One region of the Solibacillus sp. R5-41 genome, then DNA from elsewhere that is predicted to be linked to it. Evidence: a T-box and tRNA genes for the amino acid it is inferred to sense, from the RefSeq annotation. Region 1 holds a T-box; the other regions hold tRNA genes.
The links. The T-box of region 1 lies ahead of proS (proline--tRNA ligase). A T-box ahead of a tRNA ligase gene usually reads a tRNA of that ligase, here a tRNA-Pro.

Region 1 (3,244 bases):
TTGGCTTGATGTCGTTAATGGCAATCCTATTAACAACATCTACTCAGCTTTATTTAATTGATCTTGCTGAAATTTATCAGCCAAAAGCAACAGGTCTCGCTGCTTCACTTATGCCAGTAGCAAGTAACGTCGGAATCGCTTTTGGTTCTGCATTAGGCGGAATGGTATATCATCAAGGGAATTTACTGAATGTCACATGGGTCGGTGGAATCGTAGCAGTTTGTGCAAGTTTGCTCACTTTCTATAGTTATTTTTTAGATCAGAAACAAAAGAAAGTGGCATAGACGAGGAGACCTAAATGTTTGGCAGCCACTTATTCGGTGAAATTTTTGTACCAGACGTACAAACTATTTATATTTCACTACAATTCAATTCATGTTTTGGAAATTATGAACAACATCAACAAGAGCGCCACCTGAATAGGGGGCGCTCTTGTTACATTTCGTAATTGGTGTACAAACAATGAAATCCAAAAGTTCAAAAACGAATATTATTAGTACGCACGAGCAAACCAAACTGTATGTTTAGCTTCTTTACCACAATGAATGCATGTTTGTTTTATTTGTGGTGGGTCGAATGGTATGTTTCGAGTTGTGAATTTTGTTTGTTCTTTTACATGTGTTTCACAAGCGTCGTCTCCACACCAACCTGCTAAGATCCAACCAGGAATTGTTGCGTTTTGTTCGGATTGTACGAGATGCTGCTTTAACTGCTCGATTGTATCGATGTGATGGTATGAATTATCTGCGCGGAAAGCTTTTGCTTTTTGTAAAAGGCGCGTTTGCATTGTTTCAAGTTCATTAATAATGCTTTCAACAATCGATTCTAAAGGGAAGGAAATTTTCTCATCTTCATCACGGGCCTTCATTAAAGCTTGATTATTTTCTAAATCACGTGGACCCAGTTCAATACGTACAGGTACTCCTTTCAATTCCCACTCATTAAACTTAAAGCCTGGTGATTGATCAGAATCATCAAGACGAACGCGGATGCCTTTTGCTTTTAACACTGCAAAGATTTCATCTAATTTTTCAATAATTGCAGGATTCTTTTTCCATGGGCCAACTGGAATTAAAACAACTTGAGTCGGTGCTATTTTCGGTGGTAAAACAAGTCCTTGTTGATCGCCATGAACCATGATGACAGAACCGATTAAACGTGTTGATGTTCCCCAAGACGTTGTATGCACATAGTCATGCTTATTTTCCTTTGTTAAGTACTTTATATCAAATGCTTCCGCAAATTTTGTGCCTAAATAGTGTGAAGTACCTGCTTGTACGGCTTTCCCGTCTTTCATCATTGCTTCGATTGAGAATGTATCGATTGCACCAGCGAAGCGTTCTGAAGGTGTTTTCTGCCCGTCATATACTGGAATGGCAAGCAATCCCTCTACAACGTCCTTATAAATTGCTAACATTTGCATTGTTTCTTTCCGTGCGTCTTCTTCATCCACATGAGCAGTATGACCTTCTTGCCATAAAAATTCAGAAGTTCGAATAAACGGCAGAGTTTTCTTTTCCCAGCGGAATACATTTGCCCATTGATTAATCAAGACAGGAAGATCTCGATAACTTTTAATCCAGTTTGAATATAAATGGCCAATCATTGTTTCGGAAGTAGGGCGTAGTGCTAACCGTTCTTCTAATTTTTCTCCTGCAGCTTCCGTTACCCAAGGGAGTTCTGGTGAAAATCCTTCAATATGTTCCTTTTCTTTTTGGAAGAAAGATTCTGGAATTAGCATTGGAAAGTATGCATTTCGGTGCCCAGTTTCTTTAAAGCGTTTATCCATCTCTGCTTGAATATGCTCCCATATTTCATAGCCGTCTGGTTTAAATGCAATACAGCCGCGAACTGGGGTATAATCCATTAAATCGGCTTTTTGTATCGTTTCAATATACCATTTAGAAAAATCATTCGTTTTTTGAGCCATCTTCTGTTCCTCCTAAGAATGTGAGATGAAAATAAAAAAAGCATAAAGAGTCCAAAAAGGACGTCTTTATGCTCATAGACGTGGTACCACCTTAGTTCGACATTAATAAAAATTATTAAGTCCTCTATACGTTTGTAACGAAACGACTCGGTTAGTTTTTAAGTAACATCTCCGTGGTAGGGTTCAATAAGAAGGGGTGATATAACTCTCAGCCAAGGTTATATTCTCTAGTTCACAATTCTTATTTACTTGATCACATCATTGATTTAATATTTATAAATTACTATATCATTTTTTTAATGAAATTCAAGATTTTAAGTTGAAAATTCGGAAAATTAATCACCTGGTGCACAAATAATTTAGTACCGAATCATATTCCAAATTCCGATATCCTCAAATCCTAAACGCTTATAAATTGCACCGGCAGCTGGGTTGTCATAAAAGAGGCATAGCGATTTTCCCTCATCCAGCAGCTCACCACATATTTTTTGCATACATTTTGATGCATAGCCTTTTTTCTTATAGCCCTCACGTGTGGCAACACCAACAATCATAGCAGACATGCTATTCTCTGCGGTTGTAGATGCGGTGGATACCATAACGTCACCTTCACGCATAATGTATGTGCGACCAGTTTTGTTTTCTTCCGCACGTAGTTTGCTTTCCACAGTAGAAGGACTCCCTGCAAATTCGGGAATGGAATGAATCAAAGCGATGTTTTCCTCAATTGCATCCAATGTTAGACGTTCCACATTAGTTAAATCAGCAGTAGGGTAGAGGGGCTGTAACACGGTGCATTTGGCGTAAAACAGCTCTTTTTTACTCGTAAACGTTTTGTTAATTTTAGGCTCTAATTGGTCTATTAAGTGCTTTAAACCTGATAACTCTTTCGCCTTTTCATCCGAATTAAAAATGGATGCGAAACCATCTACATCAAAAGGACCCTGTGCATATGGAATATAATTGCTGTCATATTTGAGCAATACCGCAACTAGTGTATCCTTTTCAAATTGTCCCCAAATTTTTTGAAATGGTTGATCATAGCCAAAAGCCTCGATGTCCCCGATAATAAATAAGTTTTCAGCAGGCTGCTGTTGGACTAGAGCCATACATACTTCATGGTCTGCGTTTGTTAACAATCGAATCATAAAATCCCCCCTCATGTAAATTAATAGAATGATATGGTAAATGATGTAATTTGTCAATGGGATGTTTAATGTTGGTAAGTAAAAATAATGGATTGAGTGTACAAAAAAATATAAACGATACTATTAAATTTCGTATTAGAGTACGATTTACTAAATGGGGGCTATT
Region 2 (3,244 bases), 1.0 Mb from region 1:
AATAATAATGTTGATTTTTAAAATAAGTACGAGGGGACTCAAGTATTAAGTGGGTTCCCTCACTAATTTAATAACCTCTGTACATTATTTGAAATCAATGTTTTTAGAAATACAAGTTCATCTTTCTCAAAATCCTAAGTATCAATATCAGTATCATTTGAATAACATTGAACCACTTTTACAACAGTATTTTTCATCTCTTTTGGGACCATCTATTATTCCTTCCCTAATATTTTTCCTATCTCAATCTCGATGTATTGTGATTGAGATAGGAAAATTGTGACGAACGCCATTTTTTATCTTAGGTGATATCAATTGAATGAAGAACAGGCTACTTCAATAATCATCTTTCTAACTGTTGTGTCGTCATTTCATTGCCAACAATTCACTCTCGATTAATTTTCTATATCTTTTATAGATCGAAAGTAAGTGAGGTTCTCTACTGGGCTTAATTAGCCGAAATCATGTTGATAGAGCTTCTATATCAAGCGAATTGATGTATGAATATGAATAATGATCTGACCATTTATTTGTGCAGCAATGCTATTCATGCTACAAAAAGAATGCGATAACCAAACGAAGGCAATTTATTATGATTCTATATCAAAATCCCTTAGATAAACGATCAAACAAAGACTCTTGGAATAAGACAGTTAGCTCTTAAAATTAACGATAAGTGGCGAAGCTGGTTTTCATTAAGTGTATAAATAGGGGGATTATGGTCGAAAAATAAACACGATTTTATAAACAATTACTTATATTTTGAATCATAATGGATTGTTAAGTGAAATATTTGGAAATAGTAGTTGATAAATAATTGTAATCGTATTAAACTTTCGTTATGCCTTTTAAATTTTTCTAATTAACAAGTTTAACTAGCAAATATCAACTTTTAAAAAAATAATAATATTTTTAAAAAAAGTTATAAAAAACTATTGCATTTCACTCAAAATCTTGATATTATAAATCTTGTCCTTAACAATTAGGTTTTGAAGTTCTAAGGAATCAGTTCTTAATATCCCATGGAGGATTAGCTCAGCTGGGAGAGCATCTGCCTTACAAGCAGAGGGTCGGCGGTTCGAGCCCGTCATCCTCCACCATTTCTAAATGCCGGTGTAGCTCAGTTGGTAGAGCAACTGACTTGTAATCAGTAGGTCGAGGGTTCGACTCCTTTCGCCGGCACCATTTAGAGAGCCATTAGCTCAGTCGGTAGAGCATCTGACTTTTAATCAGAGGGTCGAAGGTTCGAGTCCTTCATGGCTCACCAGTTTTATATATGTCTGCTGCGGGTGTGGCGGAACTGGCAGACGCACTAGACTTAGGATCTAGCGCCGCAAGGCGTGGGGGTTCGACTCCCTTCACCCGCACCATTAAATTAAATACATTGTCAGAATAAAAAATTCTTAAGCATATGCGGAAGTAGTTCAGTGGTAGAACACCACCTTGCCAAGGTGGGGGTCGCGAGTTCGAACCTCGTCTTCCGCTCCAAATATGCCGGGGTGGCGGAACTGGCAGACGCACAGGACTTAAAATCCTGCGGTGAGTGATCACCGTGCCGGTTCGATTCCGGCCCTCGGCACCATTTTCTTTTAAATAAATATGCGCCCGTAGCTCAATTGGATAGAGCGTCTGACTACGGATCAGAAGGTTGTGGGTTCGACTCCTGCCGGGCGCGCCATATAAATTTTAATGATATTTTTCGGAATGTAGCTCAGCTTGGTAGAGCACTTGGTTTGGGACCAAGGGGTCGTAGGTTCGAATCCTGTCATTCCGACCATTTCATGGGGCCTTAGCTCAGCTGGGAGAGCGCCTGCCTTGCACGCAGGAGGTCAGCGGTTCGATCCCGCTAGGCTCCACCAAACAATTTTAACCATATAAAGATCCTGGCGGTGTAGCTCAGCTGGCTAGAGCATTCGGTTCATACCCGAAAGGTCGTGGGTTCGACTCCCTCCGCCGCCATCTTAAAGGACCTTTAGCTCAGTTGGTTAGAGCAGACGGCTCATAACCGTCCGGTCACAGGTTCGAGTCCTGTAAGGTCCACCAGTAAATTGAATGATTCATGGAGGTATACCCAAGTTCGGCTGAAGGGATCGGTCTTGAAAACCGACAGGCGGGTAACACCGCGCGGGGGTTCGAATCCCTCTACCTCCTCCATTTTTTAAAAGTAATGGTGTTCAATAGGATAAAGAATAGAATAAAGTAATATTGTCGCGGGGTGGAGCAGTGGTAGCTCGTCGGGCTCATAACCCGAAGGTCACAGGTTCAAGTCCTGTCCCCGCAACCAAATGGTCCCGTGGTGTAGCGGTTAACATGCCTGCCTGTCACGCAGGAGATCGCCGGTTCGATCCCGGTCGGGACCGCCATTTATATTTATGGAAGAGTATTATGGGTCAGTAGCTCAGTTGGTAGAGCATTAGATTGAAGCTCTAAGTGTCGGCGGTTCGATTCCGTCCTGACCCACCATAATGCGGGTGTAGTTTAATGGTAAAACCTCAGCCTTCCAAGCTGATGTCGTGAGTTCGATTCTCATCACCCGCTCCATTTTAAGGGCCTATAGCTCAGCTGGTTAGAGCGCACGCCTGATAAGCGTGAGGTCGATGGTTCGAGTCCATTTAGGCCCACCATTAAAACATCATAATTATTCCGAAGTAGCTCAGTGGTAGAGCAACCGGCTGTTAACCGGTTGGTCGTAGGTTCGAGTCCTACCTTCGGAGCCATTTTTATTCTATGGGGAAGTACCCAAGTGGCTCAAGGGGCGCCCCTGCTAAGGGTGTAGATCGCGTAAGCGGTGCGAGGGTTCGAATCCCTCCTTCTCCGCCATAGAATGTAGGCCCGTTGGTCAAGCGGTTAAGACACCGCCCTTTCACGGCGGTAACACGGGTTCGAATCCCGTACGGGTCATCATAAAATGTAGAAAAGCGCTGCATACGTATAAAACGTATGCAGCGCTTTTTATCATCCAATTTTTTATTTCAGTAGAAAGATTCAATATTAGTGATCAGGGAATAATTGTCCAATTCCTACAAAAAAAATTTCCTTTACCATTGACCTTACCGTTACGTTATCCTTTATAGTAAAACATAGAGGTGATGGAATGCTTATTAATGAATTAGCAAAACTGTCTGGGGTGAGTAAACGGGCGCTCCGGTACTATGATGAAATTGGGTTATTGATTCCTTCTGAAATCGGGGAAAATGGTTATCGGCATTATAGTGATGCCGATATTGACCGACTGCAACAAATT
Region 3 (3,244 bases), 1.0 Mb from region 1:
TTTAGCAAAAACACAGGTCTCTGCAAAACCGTAAGGTGAAGTATAGGGGCTGACGCCTGCCCGGTGCTGGAAGGTTAAGAGGAGTGGTTAGCGCAAGCGAAGCTACGAATTGAAGCCCCAGTAAACGGCGGCCGTAACTATAACGGTCCTAAGGTAGCGAAATTCCTTGTCGGGTAAGTTCCGACCCGCACGAAAGGCGTAACGATCTGGGCACTGTCTCAACGAGAGACTCGGTGAAATTATAGTACCTGTGAAGATGCAGGTTACCCGCGACAGGACGGAAAGACCCCGTGGAGCTTTACTGTAGCCTGATATTGAATTTTGGTACAACTTGTACAGGATAGGTAGGAGCCAGAGATCTCGGAGCGCCAGCTTCGAAGGAGGCGTCAGTGGGATACTACCCTGGTTGTATTGAACTTCTAACCCATGCCCCTTAACGGGGTAGGAGACAGTGTCAGGCGGACAGTTTGACTGGGGCGGTCGCCTCCTAAAGAGTAACGGAGGCGCCCAAAGGTTCCCTCAGAATGGTTGGAAATCATTCGTAGAGTGTAAAGGCATAAGGGAGCTTGACTGCGAGACCTACAAGTCGAGCAGGGTCGAAAGACGGGCTTAGTGATCCGGTGGTTCCGCATGGAAGGGCCATCGCTCAACGGATAAAAGCTACCCCGGGGATAACAGGCTTATCTCCCCCAAGAGTCCACATCGACGGGGAGGTTTGGCACCTCGATGTCGGCTCATCGCATCCTGGGGCTGTAGTCGGTCCCAAGGGTTGGGCTGTTCGCCCATTAAAGCGGTACGCGAGCTGGGTTCAGAACGTCGTGAGACAGTTCGGTCCCTATCCGTCGTGGGCGTAGGAAATTTGAGAGGAGCTGTCCTTAGTACGAGAGGACCGGGATGGACACACCGCTGGTGTACCAGTTGTCTTGCCAAAGGCATCGCTGGGTAGCTATGTGTGGACGGGATAAGTGCTGAAAGCATCTAAGCATGAAGCCCCCCTCAAGATGAGATTTCCCATTACGCAAGTAAGTAAGACCCCTGAAAGACGATCAGGTAGATAGGTTCGAGGTGGAAGTGTGGCGACATATGGAGCTGACGAATACTAATCGGTCGAGGACTTAACCACAATTTATTGCACATTTTCAATGAAACGTTTATCCAGTTTTGAAAGAATAAAATTTATTTTTTACCAATAAAGTATTGATTTTTATTAGTAAATACGATATAATAAATCTTGTCTTTTAAATTGTCTAGTGATGATGGCAAAGAGGTCACACCCGTTCCCATACCGAACACGGAAGTTAAGCTCTTTAGCGCCGATGGTAGTTGGGGGCTTCCCCCTGTGAGAGTAGGACATCGCTAGGCATATTACCCAGGAGGATTAGCTCAGCTGGGAGAGCATCTGCCTTACAAGCAGAGGGTCGGCGGTTCGAGCCCGTCATCCTCCACCATTTCTAAATGCCGGTGTAGCTCAGTTGGTAGAGCAACTGACTTGTAATCAGTAGGTCGAGGGTTCGACTCCTTTCGCCGGCACCATTTAGAGAGCCATTAGCTCAGTCGGTAGAGCATCTGACTTTTAATCAGAGGGTCGAAGGTTCGAGTCCTTCATGGCTCACCAGTTTTATATATGTCTGCTGCGGGTGTGGCGGAACTGGCAGACGCACTAGACTTAGGATCTAGCGCCGCAAGGCGTGGGGGTTCGACTCCCTTCACCCGCACCATTAAATTAAATACATTGTCAGAATAAAAAATTCTTAAGCATATGCGGAAGTAGTTCAGTGGTAGAACACCACCTTGCCAAGGTGGGGGTCGCGAGTTCGAACCTCGTCTTCCGCTCCAAATATGCCGGGGTGGCGGAACTGGCAGACGCACAGGACTTAAAATCCTGCGGTGAGTGATCACCGTGCCGGTTCGATTCCGGCCCTCGGCACCATTTTCTTTTAAATAAATATGCGCCCGTAGCTCAATTGGATAGAGCGTCTGACTACGGATCAGAAGGTTGTGGGTTCGACTCCTGCCGGGCGCGCCATATAAATTTTAATGATATTTTTCGGAATGTAGCTCAGCTTGGTAGAGCACTTGGTTTGGGACCAAGGGGTCGTAGGTTCGAATCCTGTCATTCCGACCATTTCATGGGGCCTTAGCTCAGCTGGGAGAGCGCCTGCCTTGCACGCAGGAGGTCAGCGGTTCGATCCCGCTAGGCTCCACCAAACAATTTTAACCATATAAAGATCCTGGCGGTGTAGCTCAGCTGGCTAGAGCATTCGGTTCATACCCGAAAGGTCGTGGGTTCGACTCCCTCCGCCGCCATCTTAAAGGACCTTTAGCTCAGTTGGTTAGAGCAGACGGCTCATAACCGTCCGGTCACAGGTTCGAGTCCTGTAAGGTCCACCAGTAAATTGAATGATTCATGGAGGTATACCCAAGTTCGGCTGAAGGGATCGGTCTTGAAAACCGACAGGCGGGTAACACCGCGCGGGGGTTCGAATCCCTCTACCTCCTCCATTTTTTAAAAGTAATGGTGTTCAATAGGATAAAGAATAGAATAAAGTAATATTGTCGCGGGGTGGAGCAGTGGTAGCTCGTCGGGCTCATAACCCGAAGGTCACAGGTTCAAGTCCTGTCCCCGCAACCAAATGGTCCCGTGGTGTAGCGGTTAACATGCCTGCCTGTCACGCAGGAGATCGCCGGTTCGATCCCGGTCGGGACCGCCATTTATATTTATGGAAGAGTATTATGGGTCAGTAGCTCAGTTGGTAGAGCATTAGATTGAAGCTCTAAGTGTCGGCGGTTCGATTCCGTCCTGACCCACCATAATGCGGGTGTAGTTTAATGGTAAAACCTCAGCCTTCCAAGCTGATGTCGTGAGTTCGATTCTCATCACCCGCTCCATTTTAAGGGCCTATAGCTCAGCTGGTTAGAGCGCACGCCTGATAAGCGTGAGGTCGATGGTTCGAGTCCATTTAGGCCCACCATTAAAACATCATAATTATTCCGAAGTAGCTCAGTGGTAGAGCAACCGGCTGTTAACCGGTTGGTCGTAGGTTCGAGTCCTACCTTCGGAGCCATTTTTATTCTATGGGGAAGTACCCAAGTGGCTCAAGGGGCGCCCCTGCTAAGGGTGTAGATCGCGTAAGCGGTGCGAGGGTTCGAATCCCTCCTTCTCCGCCATAGAATGTAGGCCCGTTGGTCAAGCGGTTAAGACACCGCCCTTTCACGGCGGTAACACGGGTTCGAATCCCGTACG

Region 2: it encodes a tRNA-Pro, which carries the amino acid that the T-box ahead of proS (proline--tRNA ligase) is inferred to sense. The anticodon was not compared.
Region 3: it encodes a tRNA-Pro, which carries the amino acid that the T-box ahead of proS (proline--tRNA ligase) is inferred to sense. The anticodon was not compared.

The regions. Positions count from the first base shown of each region.
Region 1 is NZ_CP024123.1:2,353,550-2,356,793, reverse strand. It holds gene CSE16_RS11415 (MFS transporter) at 1-284, shown strand, start outside; gene proS (proline--tRNA ligase) at 494-1,930, opposite strand; T-box leader at 1,984-2,201, opposite strand; gene CSE16_RS11405 (GNAT family N-acetyltransferase) at 2,290-3,078, opposite strand.
Region 2 is NZ_CP024123.1:3,366,821-3,370,064, reverse strand. It holds tRNA gene CSE16_RS16660 (tRNA-Val) at 1,025-1,100, shown strand; tRNA gene CSE16_RS16655 (tRNA-Thr) at 1,110-1,185, shown strand; tRNA gene CSE16_RS16650 (tRNA-Lys) at 1,192-1,267, shown strand; tRNA gene CSE16_RS16645 (tRNA-Leu) at 1,286-1,370, shown strand; tRNA gene CSE16_RS16640 (tRNA-Gly) at 1,414-1,488, shown strand; tRNA gene CSE16_RS16635 (tRNA-Leu) at 1,494-1,582, shown strand; tRNA gene CSE16_RS16630 (tRNA-Arg) at 1,602-1,678, shown strand; tRNA gene CSE16_RS16625 (tRNA-Pro) at 1,701-1,777, shown strand; tRNA gene CSE16_RS16620 (tRNA-Ala) at 1,784-1,859, shown strand; tRNA gene CSE16_RS16615 (tRNA-Met) at 1,886-1,959, shown strand; tRNA gene CSE16_RS16610 (tRNA-Ile) at 1,967-2,043, shown strand; tRNA gene CSE16_RS16605 (tRNA-Ser) at 2,062-2,154, shown strand; tRNA gene CSE16_RS16600 (tRNA-Met) at 2,210-2,284, shown strand; tRNA gene CSE16_RS16595 (tRNA-Asp) at 2,288-2,363, shown strand; tRNA gene CSE16_RS16590 (tRNA-Phe) at 2,388-2,463, shown strand; tRNA gene CSE16_RS16585 (tRNA-Gly) at 2,468-2,541, shown strand; tRNA gene CSE16_RS16580 (tRNA-Ile) at 2,548-2,624, shown strand; tRNA gene CSE16_RS16575 (tRNA-Asn) at 2,643-2,717, shown strand; tRNA gene CSE16_RS16570 (tRNA-Ser) at 2,730-2,820, shown strand; tRNA gene CSE16_RS16565 (tRNA-Glu) at 2,830-2,901, shown strand; gene CSE16_RS16560 (MerR family transcriptional regulator) at 3,095-3,244, shown strand, end outside.
Region 3 is NZ_CP024123.1:3,370,140-3,373,383, reverse strand. It holds rRNA gene CSE16_RS16770 (23S ribosomal RNA) at 1-1,123, shown strand, start outside; rRNA gene rrf (5S ribosomal RNA) at 1,247-1,362, shown strand; tRNA gene CSE16_RS16760 (tRNA-Val) at 1,373-1,448, shown strand; tRNA gene CSE16_RS16755 (tRNA-Thr) at 1,458-1,533, shown strand; tRNA gene CSE16_RS16750 (tRNA-Lys) at 1,540-1,615, shown strand; tRNA gene CSE16_RS16745 (tRNA-Leu) at 1,634-1,718, shown strand; tRNA gene CSE16_RS16740 (tRNA-Gly) at 1,762-1,836, shown strand; tRNA gene CSE16_RS16735 (tRNA-Leu) at 1,842-1,930, shown strand; tRNA gene CSE16_RS16730 (tRNA-Arg) at 1,950-2,026, shown strand; tRNA gene CSE16_RS16725 (tRNA-Pro) at 2,049-2,125, shown strand; tRNA gene CSE16_RS16720 (tRNA-Ala) at 2,132-2,207, shown strand; tRNA gene CSE16_RS16715 (tRNA-Met) at 2,234-2,307, shown strand; tRNA gene CSE16_RS16710 (tRNA-Ile) at 2,315-2,391, shown strand; tRNA gene CSE16_RS16705 (tRNA-Ser) at 2,410-2,502, shown strand; tRNA gene CSE16_RS16700 (tRNA-Met) at 2,558-2,632, shown strand; tRNA gene CSE16_RS16695 (tRNA-Asp) at 2,636-2,711, shown strand; tRNA gene CSE16_RS16690 (tRNA-Phe) at 2,736-2,811, shown strand; tRNA gene CSE16_RS16685 (tRNA-Gly) at 2,816-2,889, shown strand; tRNA gene CSE16_RS16680 (tRNA-Ile) at 2,896-2,972, shown strand; tRNA gene CSE16_RS16675 (tRNA-Asn) at 2,991-3,065, shown strand; tRNA gene CSE16_RS16670 (tRNA-Ser) at 3,078-3,168, shown strand; tRNA gene CSE16_RS16665 (tRNA-Glu) at 3,178-3,244, shown strand, end outside.